DNA from 4 places in the Streptomyces sp. NPDC033270 genome. Region 3 is predicted to be linked to each of the others. Evidence: riboswitches for the same ligand, from Rfam matches in the RefSeq annotation. Region 3 holds a riboswitch; each other region holds the start of a gene.

Region 1 (7,767 bases), on a different contig from region 3:
TCGCCGTGGGACTGGAACAGCAGCTGCGTCTTCTTCCTGGCGCGACTGCCGTCGTCGGCCGCTGCGCTGCCGGACGCGCCGACAGCGCACACCACCATTCCGCCGCACACCGCGACGGCGGTGCCGATCGCGATACGTGACCAACCCACGGTGCTTCCCCCTTGACGGTCTTTCCAGGAAAGAGGGGATCGGCGCCCGATCGGTTGCGGGCGTCGGGGCATCGCAGTTCCCCGTACTCGGCCGAGGACTGCTCCTCGGCGTCGGCGTCGGGGCCGGGGCACCCGTGGCCCCGGCCCCTCGGGAGCCGTCCGGTCAGGACGCGGGCAGCTCGCCGCGCACGGTGCGGGCCGCCGCCACCAGGTTCTCCAGGGAAGCCCGGGTCTCGGCCCAGCCCCGGGTCTTCAGACCGCAGTCGGGGTTCACCCACAGCCGCTCGGCGGGGATGGCCTCCAGGCCGGTGCGCAGCAGTTCGGCCGCCTCCTGCGGACTCGGCACGCGCGGCGAGTGGATGTCGTACACGCCGGGCCCGGCCTCGCGCGGATAGCCGTGGGCGGCCAGTTCGCGGGCGACCTGCATGTGGGAGCGGGCGGCCTCCAGGCTGATGACGTCGGCGTCGAGGTCGTCGATGGCCTGGACGATGTCGCCGAACTCGGCGTAGCACATGTGGGTGTGGATCTGGGTGTCCGGGCGGACGCCGCTGGTGGTGATCCGGAACGCCTCCGTGGCCCAGGCCAGATAGGCGGGGCGGTCTGCGGTGCGCAGCGGCAGGGTCTCGCGCAGCGCCGGCTCGTCCACCTGGATGACGGACGTGCCGGCCGCCTCCAGGTCGCCCACCTCGTCGCGCAGGGCCAGGGCGACCTGGCGGGCGGTGTCGCCCAGGGGCTGGTCGTCGCGGACGAAGGACCAGGCGAGCATGGTGACCGGGCCGGTCAGCATGCCCTTGACCGGGCGGTCGGTGAGGGACTGCGCGTAGGCCGTCCAGCGCACCGTCATCGGCTCGGGGCGGGAGATGTCGCCGGCCAGGATCGGCGGGCGGACGTAGCGGGTGCCGTAGGACTGGACCCAGCCGTGCTGCGTGGCGAGGTAGCCGGTGAGCTGCTCGGCGAAGTACTGGACCATGTCGTTGCGTTCGGCCTCACCGTGGACGAGGACGTCCAGACCGGCCTTCTCCTGGAAGGCGAGCACCTCCTGGATCTCGGCCCTGATCCGCTCCTCGTACCCGGCCGGGTCGATCCGGCCCGCGCGCAGGTCGGCCCGTGCGGTGCGCAGTTCGCCGGTCTGCGGGAAGGAGCCGATGGTCGTGGTCGGCAGCAGCGGCAGGCGGAGGTGGGCGCGTTGGGCCGTGGTCCGTTCGGCGTAGGGCTGCGAGCGGCGGGCGTCGCTCCCGGTGATCGCGCCGGTGCGGGCGCGGACGGCCGGGTCGTGGGTGATGGGGGAGTTGGCCCGGGAAGCCAGGGCGGCCCGGTTCGCGGCCAGTTGGGCGGTGATGGCGCCGGTGCCGCGGGTCAGGCCCTTGGCGAGGGTGACGATCTCGGCCGTCTTCTGCCGGGCGAACGCGAGCCAGCGCAGGACCTGCGGTTCGATGTCCCGCTCGGCCGCCGTGTCGAGGGGGACGTGCAGCAGTGAGCAGGAGGCCGACACGTCGACCCGGTCGGCCAGGCCGAGGAGGGTGCCGAGCGTGGCGAGGGACTTCTCCAGGTCGTTGGCCCAGATGTTGCGGCCGTTGACGACGCCGGCGACCAGTCGCTTGCCCGGCAGTCCGCCGACGGCCGCGAGGGCCTCCAGGTTGGCGGCGGCGGCCTCGGTGAAGTCCAGCGCGAGCCCCTCGACCGGAGCCTTGGCCAGCACGGGCAGGGCGTCGCCCAGGCGGTCGAAGTAGGAGGCGACGAGCAGCTGGGGGCGGTCGGTGAGGGCGCCGAGTTCGCGGTAGGCGCGGGCGGCGGTGTTGAGCTCGGCCGGTGTGCGGTCCTGGACGAGGGCGGGCTCGTCCAGCTGCACCCACTGGGCGCCGGCGGCGCGCAGGTCGGCGAGGACCTCGGCGTACACGGGCAGCAGGCGGTCCAGGAGGGTCAGCGGGTCGAAGCCGGCGGCCACGCCGGGCGCGGGCTTGGCCAGCAGCAGATAGGTGACGGGACCGACCAGGACCGGCCGGGCCGTCAGACCCAGTGCCAGGGCCTCCGTCAGCTCGGCCACCTGCTTGCCGGAGTCGGCGGTGAACGTCGTGTCAGGGCCCAACTCGGGCACCAGATAGTGGTAGTTGGTGTCGAACCACTTGGTCATCTCCAGTGGCGCGACATCCTGCGTGCCACGCGCCATCGCGAAGTAGCCGTCGAGTGGATCGGCCGCGACGGCGGCCCGGTGGCGGTCGGGGATCGCGCCGACCATGACGGTGGTGTCCAGGACGTGGTCGTAGTACGAGAAGTCGCCGGTCGGGACCTCGTCGAGGCCGGCCCCGGCCAGCTGCTGCCAGGTGGTGCGGCGCAGTTCGGCGGCGGTGGCGCGGAGGGCGTCGGCGGTGACGCGGCCCTTCCAGTAGCCCTCGATCGACTTCTTCAGTTCCCGGTCCGGGCCCTGGCGCGGATAGCCGTACACGGTGGCGTGTGCTGCCGCGGCTGCGGACTTGGTGTTCACGGAGATCTCCTTCGCGAGACGAATCCCTGAGATCCCGGCGACGGGACGAAGGCGCGAAGGGGTGGCGAACCGTGCGGGACGACCTCGCGCGACATGGCGCGGTCATCCGCCTGGTAGGTACGCCGACCCGCCCTCGAGGTCACCGGGATATCCGGATGCGAGTCGTTCGCACCCGGGCAGATGGCAGGTCTTCGGACTCGCGGGCACGTCCTCACGGGGGAGGACACCTAATGGCCGTCGCTTCCCAGGCCCTCTCGTCGGACCCAGTGCGTATGACGGCGGTCGTTCCCGCTCACCGCTGCGGGGCAGTCCCGGATTCCCACCGGGTTCCCTCTTGCGACGCATCCCGCCTGGCGGACGGGGCGAACCAGCTGCACTGGTCAGCCTAAGGGCCGTCCGGTGACGCGGGACGTCCAGGTCCCTCATTCGGAAGGTGAGGTGAGACACGCGGTCGACAGGTGTGAAGCGCAACGAGGGCGGGAAACGCCGCACATGCGTTTCCCGCCCTCTTGTGAGCAGCCGCCGGATCCCTCACCGGCGGCGCGTCCGGGCCCCTCAGCCCGGCCGGACCAGACCCCTCAGTTCTGGTCGTACTGGTGGAACCCCCGGCCGGTCTTGCGGCCCAGCAGCCCCGCCTCGACCATCCGCTGGAGCAGCGGGGGAGGGGCGTAGAGGGGTTCCTTGAACTCGTCGTAGAGCGACTCGGCGATCGAGGCGACGGTGTCCAGCCCGATCAGGTCCGCGAGTCTGAGCGGCCCCATGGGGTGGGCACAGCCCAGCTCCATGCCGGTGTCGATGTCCGCTGCGGTGGCGAAGCCCGACTCCGCCATGCGGATCGCCGCGAGCAGATAGGGGACGAGCAGCGCGTTGACGACGAAGCCGGCCCGGTCCTGGGAGCGGACGACCGTCTTGCCCAGGACACCGGTGGCGAAGTCCGCCACGAGGGTGACCGTTTCCGGGGCCGTGTGCAGGGAGGTCACGATCTCCACCAGCGGCAGCACCGGAACGGGGTTGAAGAAGTGCAGTCCCACGACCCGGTCGGCGCGGCCGGTCGCCATGCCCAGGCGCATGACGGGGAGGGAGGAGGTGTTGGTCGCCAGCACCGCCCCGGGATCCTCGACGATCTTGTCGAGGGCGGCGAACACCTCCGTCTTGGCGTCGGCGTTCTCGACCACGGCCTCGATGACCAGCTGACGGTCGGCCAGGTCCGCCAGGCTGCCGGTGAAGAGCAGGCGGGCGAGGGCCTGCCGGGCCGCGGCCGGCTCCAGCTTCCCCCGCTGGACGGCGCGGTCCAGCGAGGCGGCCACCCGCTCCCGCGCGGCGCGGGCGGCCGTGGCGTCGGCCTCACAGACCACGGTGTCGAGACCGGCCCGCGCACACACCTCGGCGATGCCCGCGCCCATCTGGCCGCCGCCGACCACCCCGACGCGCTGGATGCCCGCGCTCATGACCGGCTCTCCGCGTTCCGCACGAGGTGGCGGGAGTAGGCGTCCGGGGTGAAGAAGCTCGGCAACTCCCGGGCCAGCGCGTTGCGTTCGAACAGGTCCCGCACCGCGTCGAGGGCCGCCCACGGGTACTCGGCGCCGAGCGCGGCGAGCTCCTCGTCGAGCAGCCGCAGGACCGTCTCGCGGTCGACGACCCGGTGGCGCAGCCACTGCCAGATCTGCACGCGGGCGATCTCGGCGGTGGCGGCGTCCTCCATCAGGCCGTACAGGGCGACCGCCCCCTGGCCGCGCAGCCAGGCGGCGAAGTAGCGCAGGGCGACGGCGACGTTGGCACGTACCCCCTCCGCCGTGGGCGGACCGCTGATCCGGCGCACCGAGAGCAGGTCCGCGGCGCTCACCGCCACGTCGTCGCGGGTACGGTCGATCTGGTGCGGCCGGTCGCCGAGAACGCCGTCGAACACCTCGCGGCACAGGGGGACGAGGCCGGGGTGGGCCACCCAGGAGCCGTCGAAGCCGGCCTCGGCCTCGCGCTCCTTGTCCAGCCGGACCTTGGCCAGCGCCGCCTCGTTGGCTGCCGGGTCCCTGCTCGGCACCTGCGCCGCCATGCCGCCGATCGCAGGGGCGCCTCGCTTGTGGCAGGTGCGCACCAGCAGTTCGGTGTACGCCCGCAGGAAGGGGGCGGTCATGGTCACCTTCGCCCGGTCCGGCAGCAGGAAGCCGGTACGGTGCCCCAAGGTCTTGATCAGGCTGAACAGGTAGTCCCAGCGGCCGGCGTTGAGGCCGGAGCTGTGCTCGCGCAGCTCGTGGAGGATCTCCTCCATCTCGAAGGCGGCGGTGATCGTCTCGATGAGCACGGTGGCGCGGATCGTGCCGCGGGGGATGCCGAGCAGCTCCTGGGCGAGGACGAACACGTCGTTCCACAGCCGGGCCTCGTAGCGGTTCTCCAGCTTCGGCAGGTAGAAGTACGGGCCGCGGCCGGCGTCGATCTGGCGCTGCGCGCAGTGGAAGAAGTACAGGCCGAAGTCGACGAGCGCGGCGGGCACCGGTCCGCCGGCGAACTCCAGGTGCCCCTCGTCGAGATGCCAGCCGCGCGGCCGGACGACGATGGTGGCGAGCCGGTCGCGGTCGGCGAGCCGGTACTCCTTGCCGTCGGCACTGGTGAAGTCGATGCGCCGCTCGATGGCGTCGAGCAGGTTCAACTGGCCGCCGATGACGTTGTCCCAGGTGGGGGCGGTGGCGTCCTCGAAGTCGGCCATCCACACCCGGGCGCCGGAGTGGAGCGCGTTGACCGTCATGCGCCGGTCCGGCGGGCCGGTGATCTCGACGCGGCGGTCGGTCAGGCCCGGAGCCGGCGCGGCGACCCGCCACGACGGGTCGGCGCGCACGGCGGAGGTGACCAGCGGGAAGTCGAGCGGGGAACCGCCGGCCAGGCGCAGGGCCTGGCGACGGCGCTCCTTCAGCAGGTCCTGCCGGCGCTCGCCGAAGGCGGTGGCCAGGTGCCCGAGGAAGTCCAGGGCGGCGGGGGTGAGGATCTCGTCGTGACGGTCGCCCGGGCCGGCGAGGACGCGGACGCGGTGGGTGAGGGCGCTGGTGGTCATCGGGTTCTCCTGCGGGAGGGAGCGGAGCGGGGGTCGGACGGGGACGGTCGTACGACCCCCGCTCGGCCGGGGACGGACCGGACGGCCACCCCGGACGGGGCGGCCCGAGGCGGTGTCCTAGTGGAACTGCTCCTCCTCCGTGGAGCCGCTCAGAGCCGTGGTGGACGAGGCGGGGTTGACGGCGGTGGAGACCAGGTCGAAGTAGCCGGTGCCGACCTCGCGCTGATGCTTGACCGCCGTGAAGCCGTGCGCCTGCGCGGCGAACTCCCGCTCCTGCAGATCGACGTACGCGGTCATGCCGTGCTCGGCGTAGCCGCGCGCCAGGTCGAACATGCCGTGGTTGAGGGAGTGGAAGCCGGCCAGGGTGATGAACTGGAAGCGGTAGCCCATCGCGCCCAGCTCCCGCTGGAACTTGGCGATCTGGTCGTCGTCGAGAGCGGCCTTCCAGTTGAACGACGGCGAGCAGTTGTAGGCCAGCATCTGGTCCGGGTGCTCGGCGTGGATCGCCTCGGCGAACTCGCGGGCCTGCGCCAGGTCCGGAGTGCCGGTCTCGACCCAGATGAGGTCGGCGTACGGGGCGTAGGCCAGGCCACGGGCGATGACCGGCGCCATGCCGTTGCGGACCCGGTAGAAGCCCTCCGCCGTGCGCTCGCCGGTGACGAACTCCGCGTCGCGCTCGTCGACGTCGCTGGTCAGCAGATTGGCCGCCAGGGCGTCCGTGCGGGCGACGACGAGGGTCGGCACGTCGGCGATGTCGGCCGCGAGCCGGGCCGCGTTGAGGGTCCGGATGTGCTGAGAGGTCGGCACCAGCACCTTCCCGCCGAGGTGGCCGCACTTCTTCTCGGAGGCGAGCTGGTCCTCGTAGTGGATGCCGGCCGCACCGGCCGCGATCATCGCCTTGGTCAGCTCGAAGGCGTTGAGCGGGCCGCCGAATCCGGCCTCCGCGTCGGCGACGATCGGCGCGAGCCAGTCCGTCGTGTCGCCCGCGCCCTCGGCGGTGGCGATCTGGTCGGCGCGCAGCAGCGCGTTGTTGATCCGACGGACCACCTGGGGAACGGAGTTGGCCGGGTACAGGCTCTGGTCGGGGTAGGTGTGCCCGGCCTGGTTGGCGTCGGCGGCGACCTGCCAGCCGGACAGGTAGATGGCCTGGAGGCCCGCCTTGACCTGCTGGACGGCCTGACCGCCGGTCAGCGCGCCGAGCGCGTGGATGTAGTCCCGCTCGTGCAGCTGCCGCCACAGCCGTTCGGCGCCGCGCCGGGCCAGGGTGTGCTCCTCGCGCACGCTGCCGGACAGCCGGATCACGTCGTCGGCGCTGTAGGTGCGCTCGATGCCCTGCCACCGGGGGTCGGTGGCCCAGCGCCGCGCGAGTTCCTCGGCCGCCTGCGTCCTCGCCTCTGCCATGACTGTCACCGTCTCCTCGGTATGTCTCGACTGCCAATCTCCCATCTACGCAAAGGGAGATGGCACTGTGTGTCCTACGAGTGGGGCGCGGCCCGCCGTCATGCCGTGGGGCGGAGGTGAGCAACGCTGCCGGTACGCGACCCCGCCGTCGCCGGGATCTCCGACGTCAGGGCAGCAATCGCGCCCCGGATCCGAGCGGTGGTCGCCGGTGTCCGGCGGGCCGCAGTCATGACTCTGACACTGGCACTGAGTGCCATCAATCGTGGACGCCTGCCAACTTCTGCGAATCTTCCCTCCACCATTTGCCAATCTTGCGAAGGGTGTACGCAGAATCCGCCGCATGGCCGGACGGCGCTGCTGTCCCTGCCGGCCGAGTTGCCGGTGGCCAGGTACGACCTGTGGCCCGGGTACGGACTGCTGCGCCAATGTAGGTCTCCATCTGACCTACATGCTCACTAGCTTGGTCTTGCGACACGGAATCAGGACCATCACAGGACCACGCACGACAAGGCGGAGATCATGACTGTCAATGAGCCGACCACCCACACTTCGGCCCCCGCGTCGGCAGCCACCGGCGAGCGCGCAGACTTGTTGGCGATGCTGTCCAAGCAGCGGCACATGCTGCGATTCACCACCCGTGACCTCACCGATGAGCAGGTGGGGCTGCGTACCACCGCCAGTGAGCTGTGCCT
Region 2 (7,767 bases), on a different contig from region 3:
GGTCACGCTCGGCCCCCTTCTCACTGGACTTTCGCCGGAGCGTAACCGCTGGCGGTAATCTAGAACAAGTTACAGAACTGACGGGCTACTGATCAGTTCACCGAGCTTCGAATCTACCGGCCAGGACCGATGCGAAAAGAGCCGCACCAGGTGATTCGCGCCACCACCCGCCCCCCTGCCATGCTGTGCCGATCGAACCACCGGCACTCACCGCATCGCGGACGGAATGCCATGGAATGGGAAATATGACTACGGAATCCAAGGCGGCCAAACCGGCGCTTCCCGCGAGTCCTCCCCTGACCGAGCGTCAGGAGGCCCGGCGCCGCCGCATCCTGCACACCAGCGCCAAGCTGGCGTCCCGTGGCGGCTTCGACGCCGTGCAGATGCGCGAGGTCGCCGAGTCCTCGGGCGTCGCGCTCGGCACCCTCTACCGCTACTTCCCCTCCAAGGTGCATCTGCTGGTCGCCACCATGCAGGACCAGCTCCAGCACATGCACGAGACGCTGCGCAAGCGTCCGCCGTCGGAACAGGATCCGGGCGCACGGGTCGCCCAGACCCTGATGCGGGCGTTCCGCGCACTGCAGCGCGAACCGCACCTCGCGGATGCGATGGTGCGCGCGCTGACCTTCGCCGACCGGTCGGTGAGCCCGGAGGTGGACACCGTCTCGCGACTGACGACGGCGATCATCCTGGACGCCATGGGGCTGGACGTCGCGCCCACCCCGGAACAGCTCTCCGCGGTACGGGTCATCGAGCACACCTGGCACTCGGCACTGATCACCTGGCTGTCGGGCCGGGCCTCGATCGCCCAGGTGAAGATAGACATCGAGACGGTGTGCCGCCTGATCGACCTGACGGCACCGGAAGGTGCCCGGTAGGGGGCGTCGTGCCGGACGCCCCCCGTTCCGCCCCGCTCACTCCTCCGGCGGGAAGACCGCCTCGCCGCTACCGGCGACGGTGATGATGATCGCCTCCACGGGGCACCCCTCGGCCGCCGCCAGAACGCTCTCGGTGGCGTCCGCCTCCGGCGCCACGGGGTGCGACTGGCGGGCCGTGTCCAACCGGAAGCCGTCCGGTGCCGCGCCGACGCACATCCCCGACCCGATGCAGACACTCCGGTCCACCTCCACCTGCCAGCGGTCCGCCATCAGGCACCCGCCGGCAGGTGGATCATCTTGTGCTCCAGGTACTCGCCGAAGCCCTCGGGGCCGAACTCCCGCCCGATACCGGAGTTCTTGTAGCCGCCGAACGGGCCGAGCATGTCGATGCTGAAGGTGTTCACCGAGTACGTACCGGTGCGCACCTGCCGTGCGATGTCGATGCCGTGGTCGACGTCGGAGGTCCACACCGAGCCGGACAGCCCGTAGTCGGAGTCGTTGGCGATCCGCACCGCCGCCGCCTCGTCGTCGTACGGCAGCAGGCAGATGACCGGGCCGAAGATCTCCTCGCGGGCGATCCGCATCGAGTTGGCGACCTCGCCGAAGAGCGTCGGCTCGACGTACCAGCCCGTGTCCTGCCCCTTCGGCCGGCCGCCGCCGGTCAGGACCTTGGCGCCTTCCTGCTGGCCGAGCGCGATGTAGTCCAGCGAGCGCTGCTGCTGACGGCGGGCGACCAGCGGGCCCACCTCCGTGGCCGGATCGAGCGGGTCGCCGACGGTGAGCGCGGAGGCGGCCGCGGTGAACCGCTCGGCGATCTCGTCGTAGTGGCTGCGCGGTGCGAGGATCCGCGTCTGGGCCACACAGGCCTGGCCGTTGATCATCCAGGCGAACGGCACGATGCCGGCAACCGCCGCGTCCAGATCCGCGTCCGGCAGGATCACCGCGGCGGACTTGCCGCCCAGCTCCAGTGTGACGCGGCTGAGGTTGCGGGCCGCGACCTCCATGACCCGCCGGCCCGCCGCGACCGATCCGGTGAACGACACCTTGTCCACTCCCGGGTGCCCGACCAGGTACTCGCTCACCTCGCGGTCCGCCGGCAGGATCGACAGCACGCCCTCCGGCAGCCCGGCCTCGGACGCGATCTCGGCGAGGAGGTACGCGTCCAGCGGGGTCTCCGGTGACACCTTCAGCACGGCCGAGCAGCCGGCCAGCAGGGCAGGGGCGAGCTTGGCCGCGGCGGTGAACTGCGGCACGTTCCACGGCACCACGGCCGCGACCACCCCGACCGGCTCCCGTCGTACCAGGATCGGCCCGAGCACCCCGGCCCGCCGCTCCTCGAACGGAGCGCCGCCGTCCGCGGGTTGCCCCTCGTCGCCCCCGAAGCTGCGGGCCACCGTGAGCGCCGAGTCCCAGGCCAGCACCGAGGCCAGCGACTGCACCATGACGCCGGAGGTGAACGGGGTGCCGTTCTCGGAGCTGATGACCCTGGCGATCTCCTCGCTGCGCGCGGCGAAGGCGTCCTTGATACGGGTCACCACCGCGATCCGGTCCGCCAGCGGGGCGTTCGCCCACACCCCGGACTCGAAGGACGCGCGGGCCGCGGCCACCGCACGGTCGACATCGGCCCGCGAGGCGTGCGGGACGCGGCCGATGACCTGTTCGGTGTGCGGTGAGACGACCTCGATCGTGTCCCGGCCGGCCGGATCGACCAGCTGTCCGCCTATATAGAGCTTTCCGTGCTCGACGAGGTCGCTCATCGCTGCCGCCTCCTGCGGGTTGGCCGCCTGTCCGATGTGGGTGCGCACCTACGCGGACCGTGTGAGGGGCATGTGCTGCCTTACCGCGCCGGCTTATGACGCCGTGTCAGTCGATCGCCTCGGGACCGCTCGGTTCACCATGTCAGAAACTGATACCAGTTCTAGTTGGAGGAGTCCACGCCGTCGACCGAATCCCCACTGCCATCCCCACCACCGTCCCAACCGCCGTTCGTCGGAGGCGACTTCCGGCCGCTCTGAAACCAGTTCTAGTTATAGTGAGAGGGCAGGTGCGGGGTGACGGGGTGTATGCCACACCGAGAGGGGACCGGGATGACCACGCAGGTGATCGACCACCGAGGCGGGGTGTGGAGCATCGCCGTCCCCATCCCGGACAACCCGCTCGGCCACACCCTCGTCCACCTCCTGGAGACCGACCGCGGACCGGTGCTCATCGACACCGGCTGGGACGACCCGGACTCCTGGGACGCCCTCGTCGCGGGCGTCGCCGCCTGCGGCTTCGCCCTCACCGATCTCCACGGCGTCCTGATCACCCACCACCACCCCGACCACCACGGCCTCTCCGCCAAGGTGCGGCAGGCGTCCGGCGCCTGGATCGCGATGCACGCCGCGGACACCGCCGTGGTCCGCCGGACCCGCGAGGCCGAGCCGGGCGAGTGGCTCGACTACCTGATCGCCAAGCTCGCGGGCGCGGGCGCGCCGGACGACCATCTGGCACCGCTGCGGGAGGCGCGCGGCAACGGGCGCGGCCGGAGACTGCCCGGCCGACAGGCGGCCCTGCCGGACCGTGGGATCGAGCCCGGCGAGCTGCTCGACCTGCCGGGACGCCGGGTGCGGGCCATCTGGACGCCGGGGCACACGCCGGGGCATGTGTGTCTGCACCTGGAGGAGGAGCATCCGGGCGAGCGGGCTCGCGGCTTCGGCCGGCTCTTCTCCGGCGACCACCTCCTCCCGGGCATCACCCCGCACATCGGCCTGTACGGGGACCCGGACGACAGCACGGTCACCGACCCCCTGGGCGACTACCTCGCCTCCCTCGAACGCGTCGGCCGGCTCGCCCCCGCCGAGGTGCTGCCCGCCCATCAGCACGCCTTCACCGACGCCGAGGGGCGCGTACGCGAGCTCATCGCCCACCATCAAGAGCGGCTCACCGGCCTGAGAGCACTGCTCCGCGAACCCCTCACCCCCTGGCAGCTCGCCGTGGCCATGGAGTGGAACCGTCCCTGGGAACAGATCCCCTACGGCTCCCGGAACATCGCCGTCTCGGAGGCCGAGGCACATCTGCGCCGCCTGGTGAAGCAGGGGGACGTGGAGCGGGTACCGGGCTCCGATCCGGCGACGTACCGGGCGGTGTGACGCACAGGGGAGGTGTGACGCCTAGGGAAGGTGTGACGAACCTCGCCGCCTTCGGCCGTCCCCGGCTCGTACGTGCGGGCGGGCCCCGTCCGGGCGCCGGTTAAGGTGTGCGGGACAACTTCATCCGTACCCGATCGGGGGAAGCCGGTGGAAATCCGGCGCTGACCCGCAACCGTGAGGACGGCCGTCGACCCGCGCGGTGCGCGGCGCTCCCGGCCGTACGAGCCGGAGCACCCGTTGGGGCACGACCAAGGCTCCCGCCACCGGAACCGCCGCCCGCGCGGACGGTCCGGTGCGCGGCACCGTCGAGGTATACGGAGCTGAGCCCGGTGCCACCGCGCCCGATCGCAGGATCGGCGCCCGGCGGTCGCCCGAGCGCGGCTGCGTACCACCGCCGCGACCCGACCCGAGAGGCACCGACCCGATGGCCCCCATGGCTTCCATGGCTCCCCAGGCCCCTTCGACGCACCCCGTCGCCTTCCTGGCGCGCCGCGCCGCCATGGCGCTGGCGGCCGTGGCGGTGCTGGGCACGGCCACCGCCCCCGCCGCGTCCGCGGCGCCCGCCCCCGCCCCGTCGACGTCGCCCAAGAAGCTGCCCGACGGGCTGTACGGCACCAAGGACCCGCAGTACGACGGTGTGTGGCGGCAGTCGCTGGCGCTGCTGGCGCAGGACACGGTCGGCGTACGACCCGCGGCGTCGGCCGTGGACTGGCTGGTCGGGCAGCAGTGCGCCGACGGCTCGTTCACCGCCTTCCGCGCCGAGCCGAAGCGGGCCTGTGACGCGAAGGCGATGCGGGACACCAACCAGACGGCCGCCGCGGTGCAGGCGCTGGCCGCGCTCGGCGGGCACGGCGAGACCGTGCAGAAGGCCGTGCGCTGGCTGAAGTCGGTGCAGAACGACGACGGCGGCTGGAGCTCGATGGCCGGCTCGGCCAGCGACGCCAACTCCACCTCCGTCGTCATCGGCGCGCTCATGGCGGCCGGCGAGAAGCCGGAGGCGGTCACGTCGAAGAAGGGCGGCAGGACTCCCTACGAGGCGCTGCTCACCTTCCAGCTGGGCTGTGCGGCGAAGGAGGGCGAGCACGGCGCGTTCACCTTCCAGCTCAAGGGTGCGGCGCCGAACGCGGACGCCACCGCGGCCGCCGCGACCGGCGCCCTGGGCAAGGGCTTCGTCGTCGCACCGGCCAAGCGGGGCGCCGACAGCCCCGTCAAGCCTCTGACCTGCAAGGACGGCAAGCCGGAGAAGTCCACCGATGCGGCGCGGGCCGCGGACGGCGGCGCCGCCTACCTCGTCGACCAGCTCGACCGGAACGGACAGCATCTGCTCTCCGCGATGCCGGGCCAGGAGGAGCAGCCCGATGTCGGCAACACCGCGGATGCCGTGGTGGCGCTGGCGGCCGGGTCGCACGGGGCCGCCGCCCAGAAGCCGCTGAAGTGGCTGGAGAAGAACGCCGCGGGCTGGGCCAAGGAGAACGGTCCGGCCGCCTACGCCCAGTTGGTGCTCGCCGCGCACGCCACCGGCGCCGACCCGCGCTCCTTCGGGGGCAGCGACCTGGTGGCCGCGCTGAACGCGACCGGGCCCAAGCCGGCCGGTACCGCCTCGCCGGCGGCCGAGGGCACGGAGGACCACAAGGACGGCGACGGCGGCGTCAACGTCTGGTGGGTCGTCGGGGTCGCGCTCGCCTTCGGCGCCGGCATCGGCTTCCTGCTGAGCGGCCGTAAGAAGAAGAACGCGCTCTGATGCGGCCGAGGCAGCTGCTGCAGCCGATGCGGCGCACCCGGATCGCCGGCGTGCTGCTGCTGGCCGGCGCGGTCACCGGGCTGGCCGCCGGGCCGGCCCACGCGCAGGAGTACCGCTACTGGTCCTTCTGGGACGGCGGGAGCGGCGGCTCCTGGGCCTACGCCACCGAGGGGCCGGCGACCGTACGCCCGGCCGATGGCGCGGTCGAGGGCTTCCGCTTCACCGTCAGCGCCGACTCCGCCGCGGCCGGCAAGCCGCGCGCGGCCGCCGACTTCGACGCGATCTGCCGCGATACGCCCGCCAGGGACGGCCGCAAGCGGATCGGCATCGTCATCGACTTCGGCACCGCGGCGGACGCTCCCGATGGCGAGCGGCCGCCGAAGGCCCGGACGGAGTGCGCCCAGGTGTCCGAGGACGCCTCGGCGGGCGAGGCACTGGCCGCGGTCGCCCGGCCGCTGCGCTACGACCCCAATGCGCTGCTGTGCGCCATCGCCGACTACCCGAAGTCGGGGTGTGCCGACCAGGTGAGCGGGTCGGGCGGGGCGAAGGAGTCCGCCGACGCGGAGCAGTCCGCCGGCCGGCGGGGTGCGGACGGGGCGGAGGGTACGGACGGGTCGAAGGGGGCCGGCTCCGGCGGTGACGGCGGGCCGTCCGCCGGACTGCTCGGCGGTGTCGCGGCCGTCGTCGTCCTGGGTGCGGCGGCCGTGTGGCAGGCGCGCCGTCGGCGCGGATGAGCGCCCCGCAGGCGACCCGTACCACCGCGCTGCACGCCGGCGCCTGGTGGCTGTGGGCCCTCGGCCTGGCCACCGCGGCCTCCCGCACCACCAACCCGCTGGTGCTGGGGCTGCTGGTGGGCGTGGCCGGATATGTCGTCGCGGCGCGGCGCACGGACGCGCCCTGGGCCCGCTCGTACGGCGCGTTCGTCAAGCTCGGCCTGGTCGTGATCGCCATTCGGCTGGCCTTCGCCTTCGTCCTCGGCTCCCCCATCCCCGGTACGCACACCCTCGTCACGCTGCCCGAAGTGCCCCTGCCCGACTGGGCGAAGGGCGTCCGGATCGGCGGCCGGGTCACGGCGGAGGGCATGGTCTTCGCGCTCTACGACGGGCTGAAGCTGGCCACCCTCCTCATCTGCGTGGGCGCCGCCAACGCACTGGCCAACCCCTCGCGGTTGCTGAAGTCCCTGCCCGGCGCGCTGTACGAGGCGGGCGTGGCAGTCGTCGTCGCCATGACCTTCGCGCCGAACCTGGTCGCCGACGTCCAGCGGCTGCGCGCCGCCCGACGGCTGCGCGGCCGCCCCGACCGCGGCTTCAAGGCACTGCTCCAGGTCGGTGTGCCGGTGCTGGAGGGCGCGCTGGAGCGCTCGGTGGCCCTGGCCGCGGCCATGGACGCCCGCGGCTACGGCCGCAGCGCCCACGTACCTCGCGCCGTACGTCACCTCACCTCCGTCCTCACCCTCGGCGGCCTCCTGGGCATCTGCGCCGGCACCTACGGCCTGCTCGGCGGCACCGGCGCCGGCTACGGTCTGCCGCTGCTCCTCGCCGGGCTGGCCGCCGCCCTCGCCGGCCTGTGGCTCGGCGGGCGCCGCTCCCTGCGCACCCGCTACCGCCCCGAACGCTGGGGCCTGCGGGCCTGGCTCGTAGCGGGCTCCGGCATCGCCGTGGCCACCCTGATGATCTGGGCGAACACCTACGCACCGGCTGCCCTCCACCCGCCCGCCGTCCCCCTCACGCCCCCTGTGCTTCCGCTCTGGCCGGCGGCGTCCGTGCTGCTGGGACTGCTCCCCGCGGTGGTGGCACCCCTCCCGAGGCCGACGGATCGCGTGCGGCGAGGTACGGACCGTACGGGCAGGGGTACGGACCGCACGGGCGATCGCGCTACGGACCGTACGAGCACGGGCCCCGACGGCGGCAGCCTCCGCCGTGTCCACAGCCGCGGTCGGGCACAGAGCCAGGGCCAAAGCTCGGGTCGTGGTCCTCGTGACGGCCGCGGCGGGGCCCACAGCCACCCCGACGATCCC
Region 3 (7,767 bases):
AGGATGCCGCGGTGCGCGTCCGCCAGCAGTCCCGGCTCGAAGGCCTTCACGCCCTCCGACAGGGCCCGCTCGATGTCCAGCGCGCCGACCAGCCGGTCCTCTGAGGCGCCGACGGGCAGCTCGACCATGCGCGTCGGGCGCTGCTCGACGGCGCCCGGCTCGTGCGGCCCGTCAGGGCAGCCGGGGTCGGGGGCGGCCGGCGCGCAGGCGAAGCGGCAGCCGCCGACCACGTCGACCGCCGGCATCAGGGCCGACAGCGCGCGGACCGCGGTGGACTTGGCGGTGCCCTTCTCGCCGCGCACCAGCACCCCGCCGACCGCGGGGCTCACCGCGTTCAGCAGCAGCGCCAGCCGCAGATCGTCCATCCCGACGACCGCGGTGAAGGGGTACTGCGGGGTCGTGTTGTGCACCGTTGTCATGCCTTGTCATCCTCCACGTCGCCGGCCCGATCCGTCCCATGCGTACCCCTCACGGCGCCCCCGGAGGCACGAACGGCAGCCCCTCCGGCACCCCTTGCTCGATCAGCCGCCACAGCGCGTCCGTGTCCGCGTGCTCCTCGATCAGATCGCCCAGCCGGTCCAGCTGCTCCTCGCGCAGCGCGGCGAAGCTCGTGTCGGGGGCCGGGACGAAGGCCCGCCCCGCGTCGGCCGCCACCCGCCGCAGGAACGCCCGGCGGAAGCCGTCGCTCTCCAGCGAGCCGTGCCAGTGCGTGCCCCACACGGAGCCGACCCGGCAGCCGTCCAGGCCGCGCCCTTGGTCATCGGAGAAGAACGCCTCGTCGCCGCCGGTCACTTCGGCGACGCCGTGGTGGATCTCGTACCCCTCCACCGGCTCGCCCAGCGCCTGCCCGACCGGCCGCGCGAGGGTCTTCTCCGCCGCGAACCGCACCCGTACGGGCAGCAGCCCCAGCCCCTCGACCGTGCCCGCCTTCGACTCGACCTCGTCCTCGATGCGCTCGCCCAGCATCTGGAAGCCGCCGCAGACGCCCAGCACCGGGCGGCCCTCGGCGGCCCGCCGGGCGATCGCGTCCGCCAGGCCGCGCTCGCGCAGCCACGCAAGCGCCCGGACGGTGCCCCGGGTCCCCGGCAGCACCACCAGGTCCGCGTCGGCCAGCTCCTCGACCCGGTCCACGAACCGCACCACCACGCCGGGTTCGGCGGCCAGCGCGTCCACGTCCGTGAAGTTCGACATCAGCGGTACGGCGGCGACCGCGACCCGCAGCACATCGGCGCCGTGCGGCGGCGCCACCACGCTCTCGCGCACCGCGCCGCGCAGCGAGACCCGCAGGCCGTCCTCCTCGTCGATGCCCAGCCCGTGCGCGAACGGCAGCACGCCCAGCGTCGGCCGCCCGCTCAGCCGCCGCATCATCTCCAGGCCGGGCTCCAGCAGCGTCACATCGCCCCGGAACTTGTTGACGAGGTACCCCGCGACCAGCGCCTGGTCCTCCTTCGACAGCAGCGCGACGGTGCCGAAGAAGGACGCGAACACCCCGCCGCGGTCGATGTCGCCGACCACGACGACCGGTATCCGGGCGGCCCGGGCGATGCCCATGTTGACGATGTCGGTGCGCCGCAGGTTGATCTCGGCGGGGCTGCCGGCGCCCTCGCAGATCACCGCGTCATGGGTACGCCGCAGCTCGGCCAGGCAGTCGGTCACCGTGCCGAGCAACTGCTCCCGCCGGCCCGCATACGGCGTTCCCCCGGGGGACGACCCCCCGAAATACCCACGGGCACTGAGCTCACCGACCGGCTTGCCCAGCAGCACCACCTGGCTGCTGCGGTCGCCGCCCGGCTTGAGCAGCACGGGGTTCATCAGCGCGGTCGGCTCCACCCGCGCCGCGGCGGCCTGCATCGCCTGGGCCCGGCCGATCTCCGCGCCCTCGCGCGTGACGAACGAGTTCAGCGACATGTTCTGCGCCTTGAAGGGCGCCACCCGCACGCCCTGCCGCACCAGCCAGCGGCAGATCCCCGCCGTGACCACGCTCTTGCCGGCGTCCGACGTCGTACCGGCCACCAACAGGCCCCCGCCGACGGTCCCGCCGGACGCCTTGCTCCGCCCGTTCACCGGCTCTTCCTCCCGCTCCCGCGGCGCGCCGCCGCGCTTCTGTGCCGCACCGCGCCCGCCACCAGCCGCCCCGCCACCGTCGTCGCCAGCGCCAGCGCGCTCACCTTCCGCGACAGCCGTACCGCCCGCTCGATGTCGCCGGCCGCGACCGGCCTCGCCCCGCCGTTGAGCACCGGGCGGTGCTCGACCCGCCCGGCGTACGCCAGCGTGCCGCCCAGCCGTACGCCCAGCGCACCCGCGAACGACGCCTCCACCGGGCCCGCGTTGGGACTCGGGTGCGCCCCGCCGTCCGCCCGCCAGGCCCGCAGCGCGCCACGCCGGTCGGGGCCGGCGAGCACGGCCAGGGCGGCGGTCAGCCGGGAGCCGGGCCAGCCGGCGAGGTCGTCGAGCCGGGCCGAGGCCCAGCCGAAGCGGCGGTAGCGCGGCGACTTGTGACCCACCATCGCGTCCAGCGTGTTCACCGCCCGGAACGCCACCAGGCCGGGCACCCCGCCGAGCGCGCCCCACACCAGGGCACCCACCACCGCGTCCGAGGTGTTCTCGGCGACCGACTCCACCACCGCACGGGCCAGCTGCGGCCCGTCCAGCGCCTGCGGATCACGCCCGCACAGATGCGGCAGCCGCTCCCGCGCCACGTCCAGGTCGCCCGCCGTGAGCGCCCCGCCGACGGCCCGTGCCTCCCGGCCCAGCGAGGTGCCGCCCAGCACCGCCCAGACCGTCGCCGCGGTCAACACGACCCGGGCGCCGCGGGAGCGCCCCGCGGCGCGCTGCAACAGGGCGGCCCCGGCGGCCGCACCGCCCGCGCACAGCACGGCATGTGCCGCGCCGTACCCGCGGTGGTCACGCCACAGTCGGCGCTCCACTGCGCCCGCGGCCCGGCCGAACGCGGCCACCGGATGGCCGCGCCGTGGATCCGCCGCGATCAGGTCGGCGAGAAAGCCCAGGGCCGCGCCGCACGCGTATCCCGCGTGTTCGCCGCGCATCGGGTCAGGCCGCCGGGAGGGGCCCTGCGGGGGCGTGCAGTGGTGCTCTCGAAGGGCGGCCGGGCATGGCGGTATGTCCTCACTCAGGGTCCGCGCCCTGGCTCGACGTGACGGCGACAAGAGTCTCCTGGCTCCCGGATCGGCGTGGCCCCCGGCCTTCCAGTCCTGGTACGCCGTCAGGCGTACGCGAGGCGGACCGTGGCCTTCGATGGAGGAACGCTCCCCGGTGACAGTGGCGGGACCGCGCCGGATTCTCACCGGACTTCCTCATCTGTCGCCGATTGGCTCCGGCAGTCCACCACGCCCTGCGAAGGCCCGTCAACTCGTCCTTGACCTGCGACGCTGCCCCGTGGCAGGCGCTGTGGCACACGCCACAGGGTGGCGGCCGCGTCACAGACGGTTGCCTGTGCCCCTGATCCCACGTCACTATCAGTTGCACGGTGGCGAAGGGGCCGCCGGAAGGGGGCTGGGGGATGCCGGAGAACGCCGGTCATCACGAGATCCGCATCAGGATCACGGGGACGAACAATCCGCAGCAGGACATCGACGACCTCCAGGTGTGGCTGGAGCGCGAACCCTGGCTGAGCCGCCGGGAACACGCCTGGGAGCAGCGGCCGCGCCCCGCCCACGAAGCGGCCGACACCGGCGGTGCCGACTCGGCCGGACCGGGCGACATGGCCGTGGGAGTGGACGACCTGATCCTGGTGATCGTCGGCGCGGTCGCCGCCGAGGTCACCAAGGGGCTGGGCATCGCCCTGCGGGAGTGGCTGCGGCGCCGCAAGGAGGAGCGGGCCGAGGGCGAGGCGCCCGCCGTCGACGCCGGCACGGGCGGTGAGCTGCAGGCGGTCGGCGACACCGAACGCCCCGATCCGGGCGGACCGACGCGCGGGGGCGGCACCGGCGAGGGCTGACCCGGATGTCCGAATACGACGCGCGGGGAAAGATCAACCGGGCGCTGCTGGTCTGTGTCCACGACTACACCACGCTGCCCCGCCTGCCGGCGGTGGAGGACAACGCCCCCGAGCTGCGGCGGGCACTGACCGCCACCGACCTGTTCACCGCCGACGAGGTCACGGTCTGCCGCCCCACGGAGCCCTGGGAGCTGGGGCAGGCACTCAAGACCGCCGCCGACGAGGCGCGCGGTCTGCTGCTGGTGCACTTCTCCGGCCACGGCCGGGTCCGCAGCGACGGCGGCGATCTGCAGCTGATGGTCGGCGCCTCGGTGCCCCGGCAGAGCCACACCACCGTCTCCTGGCAGGACACGGTGCTCTCCTGCCTCGACCACGCACGGGCCGAGCGCATCGTGATCGTCCTGGAGTGCTGCTACGCCGGCAACGCCGACGGGGCCTTCCACTCCCTGCGCAAGCCCATGTCGCTGCTGATGGCCGCCCAGCCCAACCGCCGGATCTTCAGCGGCGACGAACCGGCCGGCGGCAGCCTCTTCACCCGCGCCATGGTGGAGGTCCTCGAACACGGCATCCCCGGCCGGCGCTTCGTCGCCTTCGAGGACCTCGTACGGGAGCTGCGCATCCGGCTCGCCGACGAGCGGACCCCGATGGGCGACGTCTGGGAGCCGCGCTCCGCGAAGCAGAACACCCTCGACGACGTCGTCCTGTCCTTCGCCACCCCCGAGGTCCGGCTGCCGACGCCGCCGCGGGTCCGCTTACGCCGCTGGTTCAACCAGCACCTCCGGCGCCGGCTGCGGCTCCTGCTCGCGCTCGGCACCGTCCTCGCGCTCACCGCCGCCACGCTGATCACCCTGCACGCGCTGCGCCCGCCGCCGGACTGCCCGCCCGCCCTCGAACTGCGGCTGCTCACCGCCCCGGAGGCCGAACCCACCCTGCGCCAGGCCGCCTTCGGCTACGAGATGTCCGAGCGCAACACCCGCCCGCTGCACGGCGAGGACGATCTGCCCGCGGGCTGCCGGCGGGCCCAGATCACCGTCTACTCCGCTGCCAAGGACCAGGTCGACCAGGGCTTCGCCGCCGCCGACCGCTGGCAGGGCCAGGCCCAGGGCACCGGCAAGGATCTCCAGGACGCCAAGGGCACCGACCCGCTCCACCGGCCCGGGCCCCAACCCGACCTGTGGGTCCCCGAATCCACCGCCGACTACGAGGAGGCCCGTCGCGGTATGCCGTCCACCGGATCCCCCGCGACCCTGCACAACACCGGCCCGGTCGCCTACAGCCCGCTGGTCGTCGGCATCCCGGCCACCGAACGGCTCACCGACGTCGAACCCGTCGGCGCCTCCTGGCAGGAACTGCTCACCGGCACCGACAGCGCACACCGCGACCTGCGGCTGCTGCGCCCGAGCCCGGTGCTCTCCGGCACCGGACTGCTGCACACCATCGGCCTCTACCTCGCCAACGACGGCTCGCACATCGACTCGTCCGGCGCCCCCGACCCCGCCCTCGCCGAGAGCGCCGAGCAGCGGCTCTCCGCCCCGGGCAGCCAGTACGCCGGCAGCACCGAGCTGCTGTGCTCGCTGCGCCCCGGCGCCGCCGGGGGCACCCCCGGAACCGTCCGCGGCGCCCGCGCGGCGCCGCTGGTCTCCGAGAAGTCCCTCGCCGACTTCAACCTCGGCCACGCCATCGGCAGTTGCCCCGCCCTGGGCTCCGCGCCGCCCCCCGGCGACCGCTACGCCGCCTACTACCCCAAGAACGTCCCGGCCCTGGACCACCCGCTGATCCGGGTCGACTGGCACGGCGCCGGGGACGCCGCCCCCCGACAGGCCGCGGCCGACCGCTTCGCCGACTGGCTGCGCGCCCCGGACGGCGGACAGCGCGTCCTCACCGAGCACGGCTACCGCGCGGTGCCCGGCAAGCACGGCACGGTGCCCGCGCCCGCCGCCGACTCCCCGCTGCGCAGCAGCCGCGCCAACACCGACCTCGGCGCCCCCGTCGTCCCCTTCACCGCCGGCGCCGACCAGGTCGCCCGGGTGCTGGACGGCTACGACCGGGCACAAAAGTCCAGCCGGCTGCTGATCCTGATGGACGCCTCCACCTCGATGGCCGACGGCGGCAAGCTCCCCGTCGCCCTCGGCGCCGCGGGCCGGGTCCTGGAGATGGTCGGCGACCGCCACACCTACGGCCTGTGGACCTTCCCGGACCGCGCGCATCCGGGTGATCCGGCGGCGGTGCGCCGGGCCGTCCCGCTCGGCACCGCCGATCCGGTGCCCGGCAAGGCCGCACTGGACCGGATCGCGAAGGGGGGAGCGGACGCGCTGGTCGACCACGGCGCCGCGATGGCGGAGGCGCTGACCGTCGCCGTACGGGAGATGAAGAGGTCGGCCGTCGGCCATCAGGCCATCGTGCTGATCCTGGACGAGGACGACGGCGGGCCCGGGCGCGCGGCGGGCGTGGAGCGCACCCTGACCGCGCTGCTGAAGCAGAAGCCCGGGGTGCCGGTTCTGACGCTGGTGATGGGCCGGTCCGGCTGCGACACCTTCGTCCTCCAGGGGCTGGCCGGCGCCTCGAAGGGACAGTGCGTGCCCGGCGGCCCGCAGGCCCCCGATCTGCTGGCCGGACTGGTTGCCTCCATCGGTACCGCGGGCAGGGAGGGCCGGTGAGGACGCCGCGCGCCGCGCTGCCCGCCGCCCTGCTGTGCCTGACCCTGACGGCGGCGGTCGGCGGCTGCACGTCGGGCCCGCAGCCCGGCCCCGAGAAGGGGCCGATCGTCTTCGCCACCGGCAGCGACCTCAGCAGTACGGGCGTCCGCCAGGACCTCATCGAGGCCTTCGAGCGGCGCACCGGCCGCTCGGTGCGGATCGTCAAGCTCCCGGACACCGCCGACGGCCAGCGCAGCCAGCTGCTGGCCGCGGGCCAGTCCGGCAACGGCGACTACGACGTGCTCAACCTCGATGTGGCCTGGACCGCGGAGTTCGCCGAGGCGGGGGTCATCCGCCCCTGGGGCGCGGCCCTGGACGGCGACTTCCTCGACAGCGTGGTCAAGACCGTCGACCACGACGGCAAGATCTGGGGCGTCCCCTTCAACAGCGACGCCGGGCTGCTGTACTACCGCAAGGACCTCCTCCACGAATACGGCTATGACCAACCGCCCTCCAACTGGGGCGAGCTGAAGAACGTGGCCGGCCAGGTGGCCGACGCCTACAACCGCCGGCTCGCCCGCGAAGGCAAGGGCGCCAAGGCCCCCAAGATGTACGGCATGGTGGCCCAGCTGCGGCCCTACGAGGGGCTGACCGTCAACACCCTGGAGTCGGCCTGGGCCAACGGCGGCGACCCGGACGCCCCGAGCTTCACCAAGGGCGAGCAGGTCGGCGCGCTCCAGCAGGGCGTCGCCGACGTCAAGGACCGGCTCGACTCGATCATGCCGCACGAGGCCACGGCGATGGACGAGACGGAGAGCCGCCGCTGGTTCGCCGACGGCCGCGCCCTGTTCATGCGGAACTGGCCGGTGGAGTACGCCTCGGTCGCCGAGAAGCTCACCCCCGGCAAGCAGTTCGCGGTCGCCGAGCTGCCGGCCCGCCCCACCGACGGCAGGCGGATGTCCGTCCTGGGCGGGCAGAATCTGGCGATCTCCGCGGGCAGCCGGCGGCCGGCCGGGGCGCGGGCCCTGATCGAGGCGCTGACCAGCCCGGGCAGCGAACGCTGTCTGCTGGAGCGGGGCTTCGCGGCGACCCGTGACTCGTCGTACCGGGAGGCGGCCAAGGCGCCCGCCTGCCCGCTGCCGCCCGAGCGCGGTGAGCACGGCACGGGGCAGC
Region 4 (7,767 bases), on a different contig from region 3:
GCTCCGACCGGCTCATGGTGCTGCTCCCTGCTCCCCTGCCCCTGGTCCCCGTGCCCCCGTCTCTCCCTGCCCCGAACCACCCGCCGCCTGCCGCCACCGGTCGTCAGGGCGTACCGAGCACCCCAAATCCCACCTCGGTACGCCCTGGTCCCTCGCCCCGGTCAGGTCCCCTTGCCGCCGGAGTCGCCCGCGCCGGTGCCCGTGCTCCCGGAGCCGGCACCGGTGCTCCTTCGGGTGATGCTGCTACTGGTACCGGGTCCGAACGAGCCGCGCCCGGCATGCGGGGCGCCCTGCATCTTCCGGCGCGCCACCAGCCGGCCGGCCGTCATGCCGGCTGCCGGATGCATCTGCCCGCGGTCGAACTGTTCCGCCTCCTCCGGGTGCCGGGCGCGCCAGTACGGGTTGTCCTCCGGGAGACCGCCGCTGACCCGTCCGTACATCCCGAAGACCAGCAGCATCAGCCCGACCACGAAGCTGAACAGGACGTTCTGGATGCGGAAGGCGAGGAAGTTCGCGCCGGTGTCCAGCAGCGCCAGGTTCACGAATCCGCTCAGCAGGAAGAGGCCGCCGAACACGATGTTGAGGGTCGAGGCGAAGTTCCCGCCGATCACCATGCCGACGAAGAGGATCGCTCCGACGACGATCGACAGCACGCTCAGGGAACCGTTGGTGTTCAGCCCCGCGACGGTGTCGCCGCCGGTGTCGAAGAAGCCGATGTGGTGGGTCAGTCCGAGGATGCCGAATGCGACCAGTACCAGGCCCATCAGCCCGGCGCCGATGCGGTAGACCTTGCTGAGCCCGTGATCCACGGGCAGATGCTCGTCGAGCCGGGCACGACGGTGCCCCTTGGCCCGGTGGAACCGCCCCATGGGCCCGTGCAGGGTCTGGCCAGTAGCCCCAGTAGCCATGTCCGGCCTCCTTCGCGCAGATGTGCCGCCTGGGCCGTACTCAATCTCCAGGATCCGCCCAAGGGCCGCTTCACGCCATCGCACCTGGAAGAACGTCTCCAGAACGGGGCCACCTCTGAGCCGTACGACACGACCGCCCACCCGCCGCCCACGGCGAAGCCCAGCAGCGGGACACGCCCACACCGGCCAGCTGGAATCACCCCCCCCCGTAGAAGGCCCAGCAGGGGGCGCGCACCTTCATGGGCGGCGCTCGGGCAGGGGGAGTGCACACCTCCATGGGCGCGCGCCCCGGCAGGGAACGACAGTTGGCGCCCCGTGGGCGAAGCCGACAGCCTCAGCCGGCGGTCCCCGCCGCGCCCCTGGCGTCCCGGATCTCCTGCACCACCCGGGACGCCGTCTGCCGTACCGCCTCGGTCTCCGTCAGGAAGTGCCACCAGTCCGGATGCCGCCCTTCCAGACCGGCGACCGCGCGATCGAGCCGCGCCACCGCGTCGTCCAGGGGGCGGGCATGCCGCGGGTCGGGGGTGCTGCGTCCGGCCATCGCCAGCCGCTGCGCGTCCCGGAGGGCGAAGCGGGTCCGTTCGACCTCCTTCTGCCGGTCGAACGACACCGCATCGAGCCGTTGCAGCCGGTCACCGGCCGCAGACACCGCGTCGTCGGTGGAGTCCAGCAGCGCCCGAACGGTCGCCAGCCGGCTCGTGGCATCCGCCCAGCGCTGCTCGTCCCGCGCCTGCTGCGCCTCCCGCAGCTTGACCTCGGCCTGCTCCACGGACTGCGCCGCCTGCTCCGGTACGTGCTGCAGGTCCTGCCAGCATGCCGCGCTGTAGCGCCGCCGCAGCTCGCTGAGGACCGGATCGACCTTCCCGGCGCGCGTCGTGATCGCCTGCGCCCGGGTCCGCAGCGACACCAGCCGCTTGTCGATCTCGGCGGCCTTCGCCGGCAACCGCTCGGCCTCGGCCCGTATGCCCTCGGACTTGCGGAGCACGTCGTCGGCGCGCCGGATGGTCTCCTGTACGCCGTGCTGCCCGGCGCCCTGATTGAGCTTGGTCAGCTCCGGCCCGAGCGCCGCCAGCCGGGCCGCGAGATCGTCCGCCCGCATGCCCTGGGCCCGGACCGCGTCCAGGGCGTTGCTCGCCGCCAGCAGCGCCTGCCGCGCCCGCTCCACCGCCGGGGCGAGCTGCGCGAGCTGCGTCTCGGCGGACTGCAGCAGCGGCCCCAACCCCTGCGCGAACCGGTCGAGGTCGCCCTTGACCCGGTCCAGCTCCTCCTTGGCCCGCGTCAGATCGGCCCGCGCCCGTGCCACCGCGGCGCCGTCCAGATCGTCACGGTCGAGATCATGGGAGTCGACCGCGGTGATGTAGCCGTGACTCACCTCGTCGATCCGCCGCCCGAAGCCCTCGTAGTCCGCCGCGGCCCGCTGCGCCTGAGGGGAACTGTCCACCGCGGTGATCGTCTCTATGGAGATCCGCAGATCCCGGTGTGCGGTGTCCAACTCGTAGAACGCCGCCGCCGCGGCGTCCTTCGCGGCCTGCGCATCGGCCCGCTGGCTCTCCCCGCGCCCGAACCAGCGACGAGTCCCCCCACCGGCGAACGCCATCGGGGCCAACGCGATCAACAACGGCAACGGCAGCAACGCGAGCGTCACCGCATCCCGGACCGGGCCTCCACGCGCGCGACGGCGTTCTCGCTGCTCATGCGGCTGCGTGTGTGTCGCCGTCACTTCCCTCTCCCGATCGGTTCGCCCCAGGACGGATGCCATTCTCCCACTCACCGGAAACGAACACACCGGCCGGTAAGTTCGCACTTCGCGCACTGGTTTGCAGTTCAGCCCCGAAGGCAAGGTAGTCTGTCGGCTCGACCAGGGCGCATAGCTCAGCGGTAGAGCGCTGCTCTTACAAAGCAGATGTCGGCGGTTCAAATCCGTCTGTGCCCACTCACCGCGCAAAACGACGAAGGCCCAGGCCGTCCGATATGCACTCGGATTCCTGGGCCTTGATCGTTTGTTGCCGTGGGTGCGCGGCTCGCCCAGTTCCCTCAGCGTCATGGCGTCGGCCACGGACGTCAGCTCCCCCGGTAGGGAAACAGGTGCACCGACCTTGGGCTCCAGGGGTCTGCGACACTGGTAGCAGCATGTCGGCGCGGCTCGCCGGCGTCCTTCTCCCCGAAGAGGGCGCGAAGCCCACACCGCATTCGGCCCTGGTGCCCAAAGCGGCATGGCGGCTCGATCTCACCATCTGTGGGAGGCATCCGATGCCATTCATCGACATCAAGGTGATCGCCGGAGTTTTCACCCCCGAAGAGAAGCAGAAGATGGTCGAAGATGTCTCCGAGGCGTTGATCGCCATCGAAGGTGAGGCACTGCGACCGGTGACGCATGTGGTGGTCACCGAGACACTCAGCGGCGAATGGGCCGTCGGTGGTAAGGCCCTGACAGCCGAGGACGTTCGGGCCAAGAGGGCCGGCTAGCCCAGCCGGTAGGGCCCTTCGGGCTCCTGTCGGTCGCCGGGCAGCAGTACATCCGCGGCCTGGAGGCCTGCCCCGAGGGCATCGGGTTGGCGGCCCAGCCTTTCCTGCCAAGTAGATGTCGCAGGTTCGAATCCTGTTGTGCCCACAGTGGTGGACCGTGAGGTCAGTGGCCTCCGACTTGTTTGAGTCGGGGGCCGTTTTCGTGCCCGGGGGCGGTGGGGTGGCGGGGGTGAGGGTGAGGGTGCTCCGCGGGCTAATGGGGGCTGTTGTTTGTGGGGTGTGGGGCGTGTATCGTCCCACGTAGTTTGAAGTTTCAAGTAAATGGTCCACGCGGTGTCGTGGTGGGAGATCGGAGAGCGGGTTCATGGCCGTACGACGGCTCAATCACGCGGTGTTGTACGTCCGGGATGTGGCGCGGGCTGTTGCTTTTTACGGTGAGGCGCTGGGGCTCACCGTGGATGTGGAGATACCGGGGCGCGCGGCCTTCCTCAGCGCGCCCGGCTCGCTGAACGATCATGACCTGGGGCTGTTCGCGGTAGGGGCGGGCGCGCCGGGGCCGGAGGCCGGGCGCGTCGGGCTGTACCACCTGGCCTGGGAGGTCGGCACGCTCGGCGAACTCGCCGCGGCCGAGGCGCGGCTCGGCGAGCGCGGCGCGCTGGTCGGCGCCACCGACCACCTCGTCTCCAAGTCCCTGTACGCCAAGGACCCGGACGGCAACGAGTTCGAGGTGATGTGGCGGGTTCCGCGGGAGGACTGGCCGGGGCCGGAGGAGGCGGACCGGCTGCGGCCGCTGGATCTGGCGGTGGCGCTGAGGCGCTGGGGGCCGGATCTGGTGACGGGCGCCGCGGCCGGCTCGGCCACGTGAGGTGAGGCGCGGCCCGCGCGCGCCGTGCCTCAGGAGTCCGCTACCGCTGCCGCCTGCTCTGCCGCCTTCGCCCGGTCTGTCGCCTCCGCGCGCTGTGCCCAGCGCTTCTCCACGCCGCTCAGTCGCCAGTACGCCAGCGCCGCGGCCCACACCACGACGAACAGGCCGACGATGATGAAGCCGACATTGTCGAGGTCGAGGGTCGAGATCCAGCCGGTCAGCGGGTCGTCGAGGGCGAGTTTGTCGTGCAGCACGGTCACCAGCTCGATCGTGCCGATGAAGAAGGCCACGGCGATCGACAGTCCGGTGATGGTGAGGTTGTAGTAGACCTTGCGCACCGGGTTGGAGAACGCCCACTGGTAGGCGAAGTTCATGAACGTGCCGTCGAGGGTGTCGAACAGGCTCATCCCGGCGGCGAACAGCAGCGGCAGGCACAGGATCGCGTACCACGGCAGGCCGGCCGCGGCGCCGCTGCCCGCCATCACCATCAAGGTCACCTCGGTCGCGGTGTCGAAGCCGAGTCCGAAGAGGAAGCCGAGCGGGAACATCTGGCCGGGGCGGGAGATCGAGCGGGTGAAGCGTCCCAGGAAGCGGTTCATGAATCCGCGCGAATCGAGGCGCTGCTCCAGCTCGGCCTCGTCGTACCGGCCGTCGCGCATACCGCGGAAGACCCGCCAGATCCCGGCCAGCGCGATGAGGTTGAGGGCGGCGATGAGGTAGAGGAACGTCCCCGAGACCGTGGTGCCGATGGTGCCGAGGATCTGGTGGGTACGGGATTCGTCGTTGAGCAGGGTGCCGGCGAGCTGGGCGCCGCCCGCCACGAGGGCGGCCATCGCGACCACCACGCTGGAGTGGCCGAGCGCGAACCAGAAGCCCACCGAGACCGGCCGCTTGCCGTCGGCCATCAACTTGCGGGTGGTGTTGTCGATCGCGGCGATGTGGTCGGCATCGAAGGCGTGCCGCATGCCGAGGGTGTATGCGGTGATGCCGAGTCCGGCGCCGAAGACCTGGCTGCCCACGGAGTAGTGGTGCGGGACGACGAGCAGGAAGAGCACGCCGAAGGCGACGACGTGCAGGCCGGCTATGACGGCCATCAGGCCCGCGGTACGGAGGGTGTCCTGCCGGCGCCAGCGGAACGCGGCGGGGGCAGGGGTGTTCGGGGTATCGGTGGACAGGGCCATCCGGCGGTCACGCTCCAGCACCTCGTGGATCAGTTCGTGAGATGCCGTGGCCGGTCTCCTGGCTTACGGGTGCACGCGTCCGTCCCCGCCTTCCCGGCCGCGGGCTGCGGTCAGTGGCGCCGTACGCGCGCCGTGCGCATACGGAAAGGACTGGAAACTCCCCGATCACAGTGGCGAGGGCCGCTCCGGCCTGGGACCACAAGGTCCGGCACCGGTCTTCCCGAACACCACGGCTCGATCACTCTATCTGCCGAGGAGGGCGGGAACTGCCGAGGAGGACGGGTGGAGGTGCGGGCCAGTGGCAGTGGACTCACGGCCGGTGGTCACCGGGAGCGCCGAGGCTCCGGCGGGGCCGGTGGGTCAGAGGCGCCGGGTCAGTAGTCCAAGGACGAGAGGAAGGCGTGCAGTTCGCGGTCGAAGAGCCCGGTGTTCTCCAGATTGACCATATGGGCAGCGCCCGGTATTCGGACTCTTCGGGCGCCGGGGACGGCCAGCGTTATGGCGTGGGCGTTGGCGGAGATGTCCGTACTGTCGAGGTCGCCGTCGAACACGACAGTCGGCACCCGGATCTCGCCCAGACGGTCCGCAGCCCCGACTTCGAGGGGCATCCCGGCGCCCAGCCCATCGGCATGCACCTCCACATTGGCCGCGGCCGAGGCGCGCATCCGCTCACGGAACCCCGGGTGCACGGCGGATGGTTCGCGATGCGGACCGTCCACCCACATCCGCAGGAAGTGCTCGACATAGCGATCCGCGCCGTCCGGTGCGCCGATGGCCGCGACCTGCTCCTTGATGTGCTCCAGGACGAAGGGGTCGGTGAAGGGGCGGCCGCTGATGCCGGGGGAGGCGAGCGCGAGGGCCGTCACCCGATCCGGGTGGGCTATCGCGGTGTCGAGGGCGACCCGCGAACCGTGTGAGAGGCCGACGAGGACGGCGCTGGGGGCGTCGAGCGCGTCCAGGAGGGTGCACAGGTCGTCGTGGTTGGCGTAGTCCCCTTCCACCGTGGAGGACAGGCCGTGGCCGCGGAAGTCGTAGCGGATCGCGCGGAGACCGGAGTTCACCAGCCAGGTGAACTGTTCGTCCCACATGTGCTGGTCGAGCATGCCGCCGTGCAGCAGTACCACCGCGGGGCCCGAGCCGGCCGTCTCATAGAACAGCTCGCCGTCGTCGACCGGCACGAGGCCGTTGTCGACCTCGGACCAGTCGGTGATTGCTCGGGTCATGCTCCGGACCGTCCTTTGTGCGTGGGATGCGTGGAGTGGGTGTGGATTGGGGTGGATGGGCTGGCGAGGTTGGCTAGGTGGTGGTTGTGTCGATCTTGTCGTTACTGTCGCTGCTGTCAGTTTTATCCGGTGGAATGTGTGAGCCGTTCGCCAGGTGCCGGAATTCCTCGCCGAGGCGGTCGAGTACGTGCAGGGTCGTGCGGACGTCCTCGGCGGTCAGGTCGGCCAGTCGCTGCCGCAGCTCCGTCGCCTCGAACTCCTGGATCCCGCGTATCGCCGCCGCGCCCTCGGTGGTGAGCTCGATCAGGGAGGAGCGGCGATGCGCGGGGTTGGGTGCCGTCACGACCAGGCCCAGCTCCGCGGCGTGGTTCACCCAGCGCTGCACCGGCTGTCTGTCGAGCCCCATCGAACGGGCCAACTGCGGCACGGTCCTGGGGCCTTCGCTGTGCAGGGCGTCCAGCAGTGCGTGTTCACCGGCGGTCATGCCCGTGCCGGTCAGCTCGCGCTCCACCGCGCGGACGACCGTCCGGTGCAGTGGCCATAGGCGTCTGATGACGCCGTACAGCAGATCCTCGGCGGGAGTGGACCCGTCGGTGCCCTCCGTCTCGGCGTCGCGCGTGGTGGAGCTGTGCGCTCCGGCGCCATTACCGCCGGTGTCATGCTCTGCGACATCCCCCTCATTGACACTCATGATGTCATGATGACATCGGTGATGTCGTTTGGGAAGGGGCTTGATGCGGAAAGGAGTTGATGGTGGAAGAGCTGATGAGGGAGAGGAGGGCGGATGAAGGTCGGTCTGTTGCGTGCGGTCGGGGTGGCTACGGTGGTGTACGGGGTGGCGGTGACGGCGGTGCCCGATCTGCTGGCGCGGCCTTCGGGGCTGGTCGACGATGAGGGAAGGGTCGGGCGGGCCACCCGGATCTCGTTGCGCCCGCTGGCCTGGCGGGAGGTGGCGAGCGGGCTCGCACTCGCGCTGGCGCCCGAGGGTCCGGCGCTGCGCACCGCCGCGTACATAAGGATCGCGGCGGATCTCGGGGACGCCGTCCTGGTCGGTGCGACGCTGCCGGGCCGGGACCGGAGGGTGAAGGCGGCCGCGGTGTCCGTGGGGTGGGGCGGGCTGTCGG

What was found. Region 3 has a riboswitch for cobalamin ahead of ACZ5XZ_RS34155 (cobalamin biosynthesis protein). Riboswitches for the same ligand answer to the same signal wherever they lie in the genome.
Region 1: it holds a riboswitch for cobalamin, as region 3 does, so the genes downstream of both, metE (5-methyltetrahydropteroyltriglutamate--homocysteine S-methyltransferase) here and ACZ5XZ_RS34155 (cobalamin biosynthesis protein) in region 3, are expected to answer to the same signal.
Region 2: it holds a riboswitch for cobalamin, as region 3 does, so the genes downstream of both, ACZ5XZ_RS37140 (prenyltransferase/squalene oxidase repeat-containing protein) here and ACZ5XZ_RS34155 (cobalamin biosynthesis protein) in region 3, are expected to answer to the same signal.
Region 4: it holds a riboswitch for cobalamin, as region 3 does, so the genes downstream of both, nicT (Nickel transporter NicT) here and ACZ5XZ_RS34155 (cobalamin biosynthesis protein) in region 3, are expected to answer to the same signal.

Annotation. Positions count from the first base shown of each region.
Region 1 covers NZ_JBVIRA010000001.1:482,022-489,788, forward strand. Annotated here, with positions in the region: gene ACZ5XZ_RS02225 (hypothetical protein) at 1-149, opposite strand, end outside; gene metE (5-methyltetrahydropteroyltriglutamate--homocysteine S-methyltransferase) at 313-2,631, opposite strand; cobalamin riboswitch at 2,797-3,018, opposite strand; gene ACZ5XZ_RS02235 (3-hydroxybutyryl-CoA dehydrogenase) at 3,210-4,079, opposite strand; gene aceB (malate synthase A) at 4,076-5,674, opposite strand; gene aceA (isocitrate lyase) at 5,792-7,075, opposite strand; gene ACZ5XZ_RS02250 (DinB family protein) at 7,595-7,767, shown strand, end outside.
Region 2 covers NZ_JBVIRA010000044.1:10,777-18,543, reverse strand. Annotated here, with positions in the region: gene ACZ5XZ_RS37165 (glycosyltransferase family 4 protein) at 1-6, opposite strand, end outside; gene ACZ5XZ_RS37160 (TetR family transcriptional regulator) at 246-878, shown strand; gene ACZ5XZ_RS37155 (ferredoxin) at 915-1,148, opposite strand; gene ACZ5XZ_RS37150 (aldehyde dehydrogenase) at 1,148-2,635, opposite strand; gene ACZ5XZ_RS37145 (MBL fold metallo-hydrolase) at 2,966-4,009, shown strand; cobalamin riboswitch at 4,124-4,265, shown strand; gene ACZ5XZ_RS37140 (prenyltransferase/squalene oxidase repeat-containing protein) at 4,434-5,750, shown strand; gene ACZ5XZ_RS37135 (SCO2322 family protein) at 5,777-6,484, shown strand; gene ACZ5XZ_RS37130 (energy-coupling factor transporter transmembrane component T) at 6,481-7,767, shown strand, end outside.
Region 3 covers NZ_JBVIRA010000033.1:64,273-72,039, reverse strand. Annotated here, with positions in the region: gene ACZ5XZ_RS34165 (putative cobaltochelatase) at 1-419, opposite strand, end outside; gene ACZ5XZ_RS34160 (cobyric acid synthase) at 469-2,064, opposite strand; gene ACZ5XZ_RS34155 (cobalamin biosynthesis protein) at 2,061-3,047, opposite strand; cobalamin riboswitch at 3,168-3,316, opposite strand; gene ACZ5XZ_RS34150 (hypothetical protein) at 3,521-3,958, shown strand; gene ACZ5XZ_RS34145 (caspase family protein) at 3,964-6,615, shown strand; gene ACZ5XZ_RS34140 (extracellular solute-binding protein) at 6,612-7,767, shown strand, end outside.
Region 4 covers NZ_JBVIRA010000041.1:22,364-30,130, forward strand. Annotated here, with positions in the region: gene ACZ5XZ_RS36425 (FadR/GntR family transcriptional regulator) at 1-16, opposite strand, end outside; gene ACZ5XZ_RS36430 (DUF4383 domain-containing protein) at 162-908, opposite strand; gene ACZ5XZ_RS36435 (hypothetical protein) at 1,243-2,628, opposite strand; tRNA gene ACZ5XZ_RS36440 (tRNA-Val) at 2,770-2,841, shown strand; gene ACZ5XZ_RS36445 (tautomerase family protein) at 3,039-3,374, shown strand; tRNA gene ACZ5XZ_RS36450 (tRNA-Ser) at 3,451-3,519, shown strand; gene ACZ5XZ_RS36455 (VOC family protein) at 3,739-4,239, shown strand; gene nicT (Nickel transporter NicT) at 4,269-5,420, opposite strand; cobalamin riboswitch at 5,452-5,667, opposite strand; gene ACZ5XZ_RS36465 (alpha/beta fold hydrolase) at 5,795-6,643, opposite strand; gene ACZ5XZ_RS36470 (MarR family winged helix-turn-helix transcriptional regulator) at 6,717-7,334, opposite strand; gene ACZ5XZ_RS36475 (hypothetical protein) at 7,428-7,767, shown strand, end outside.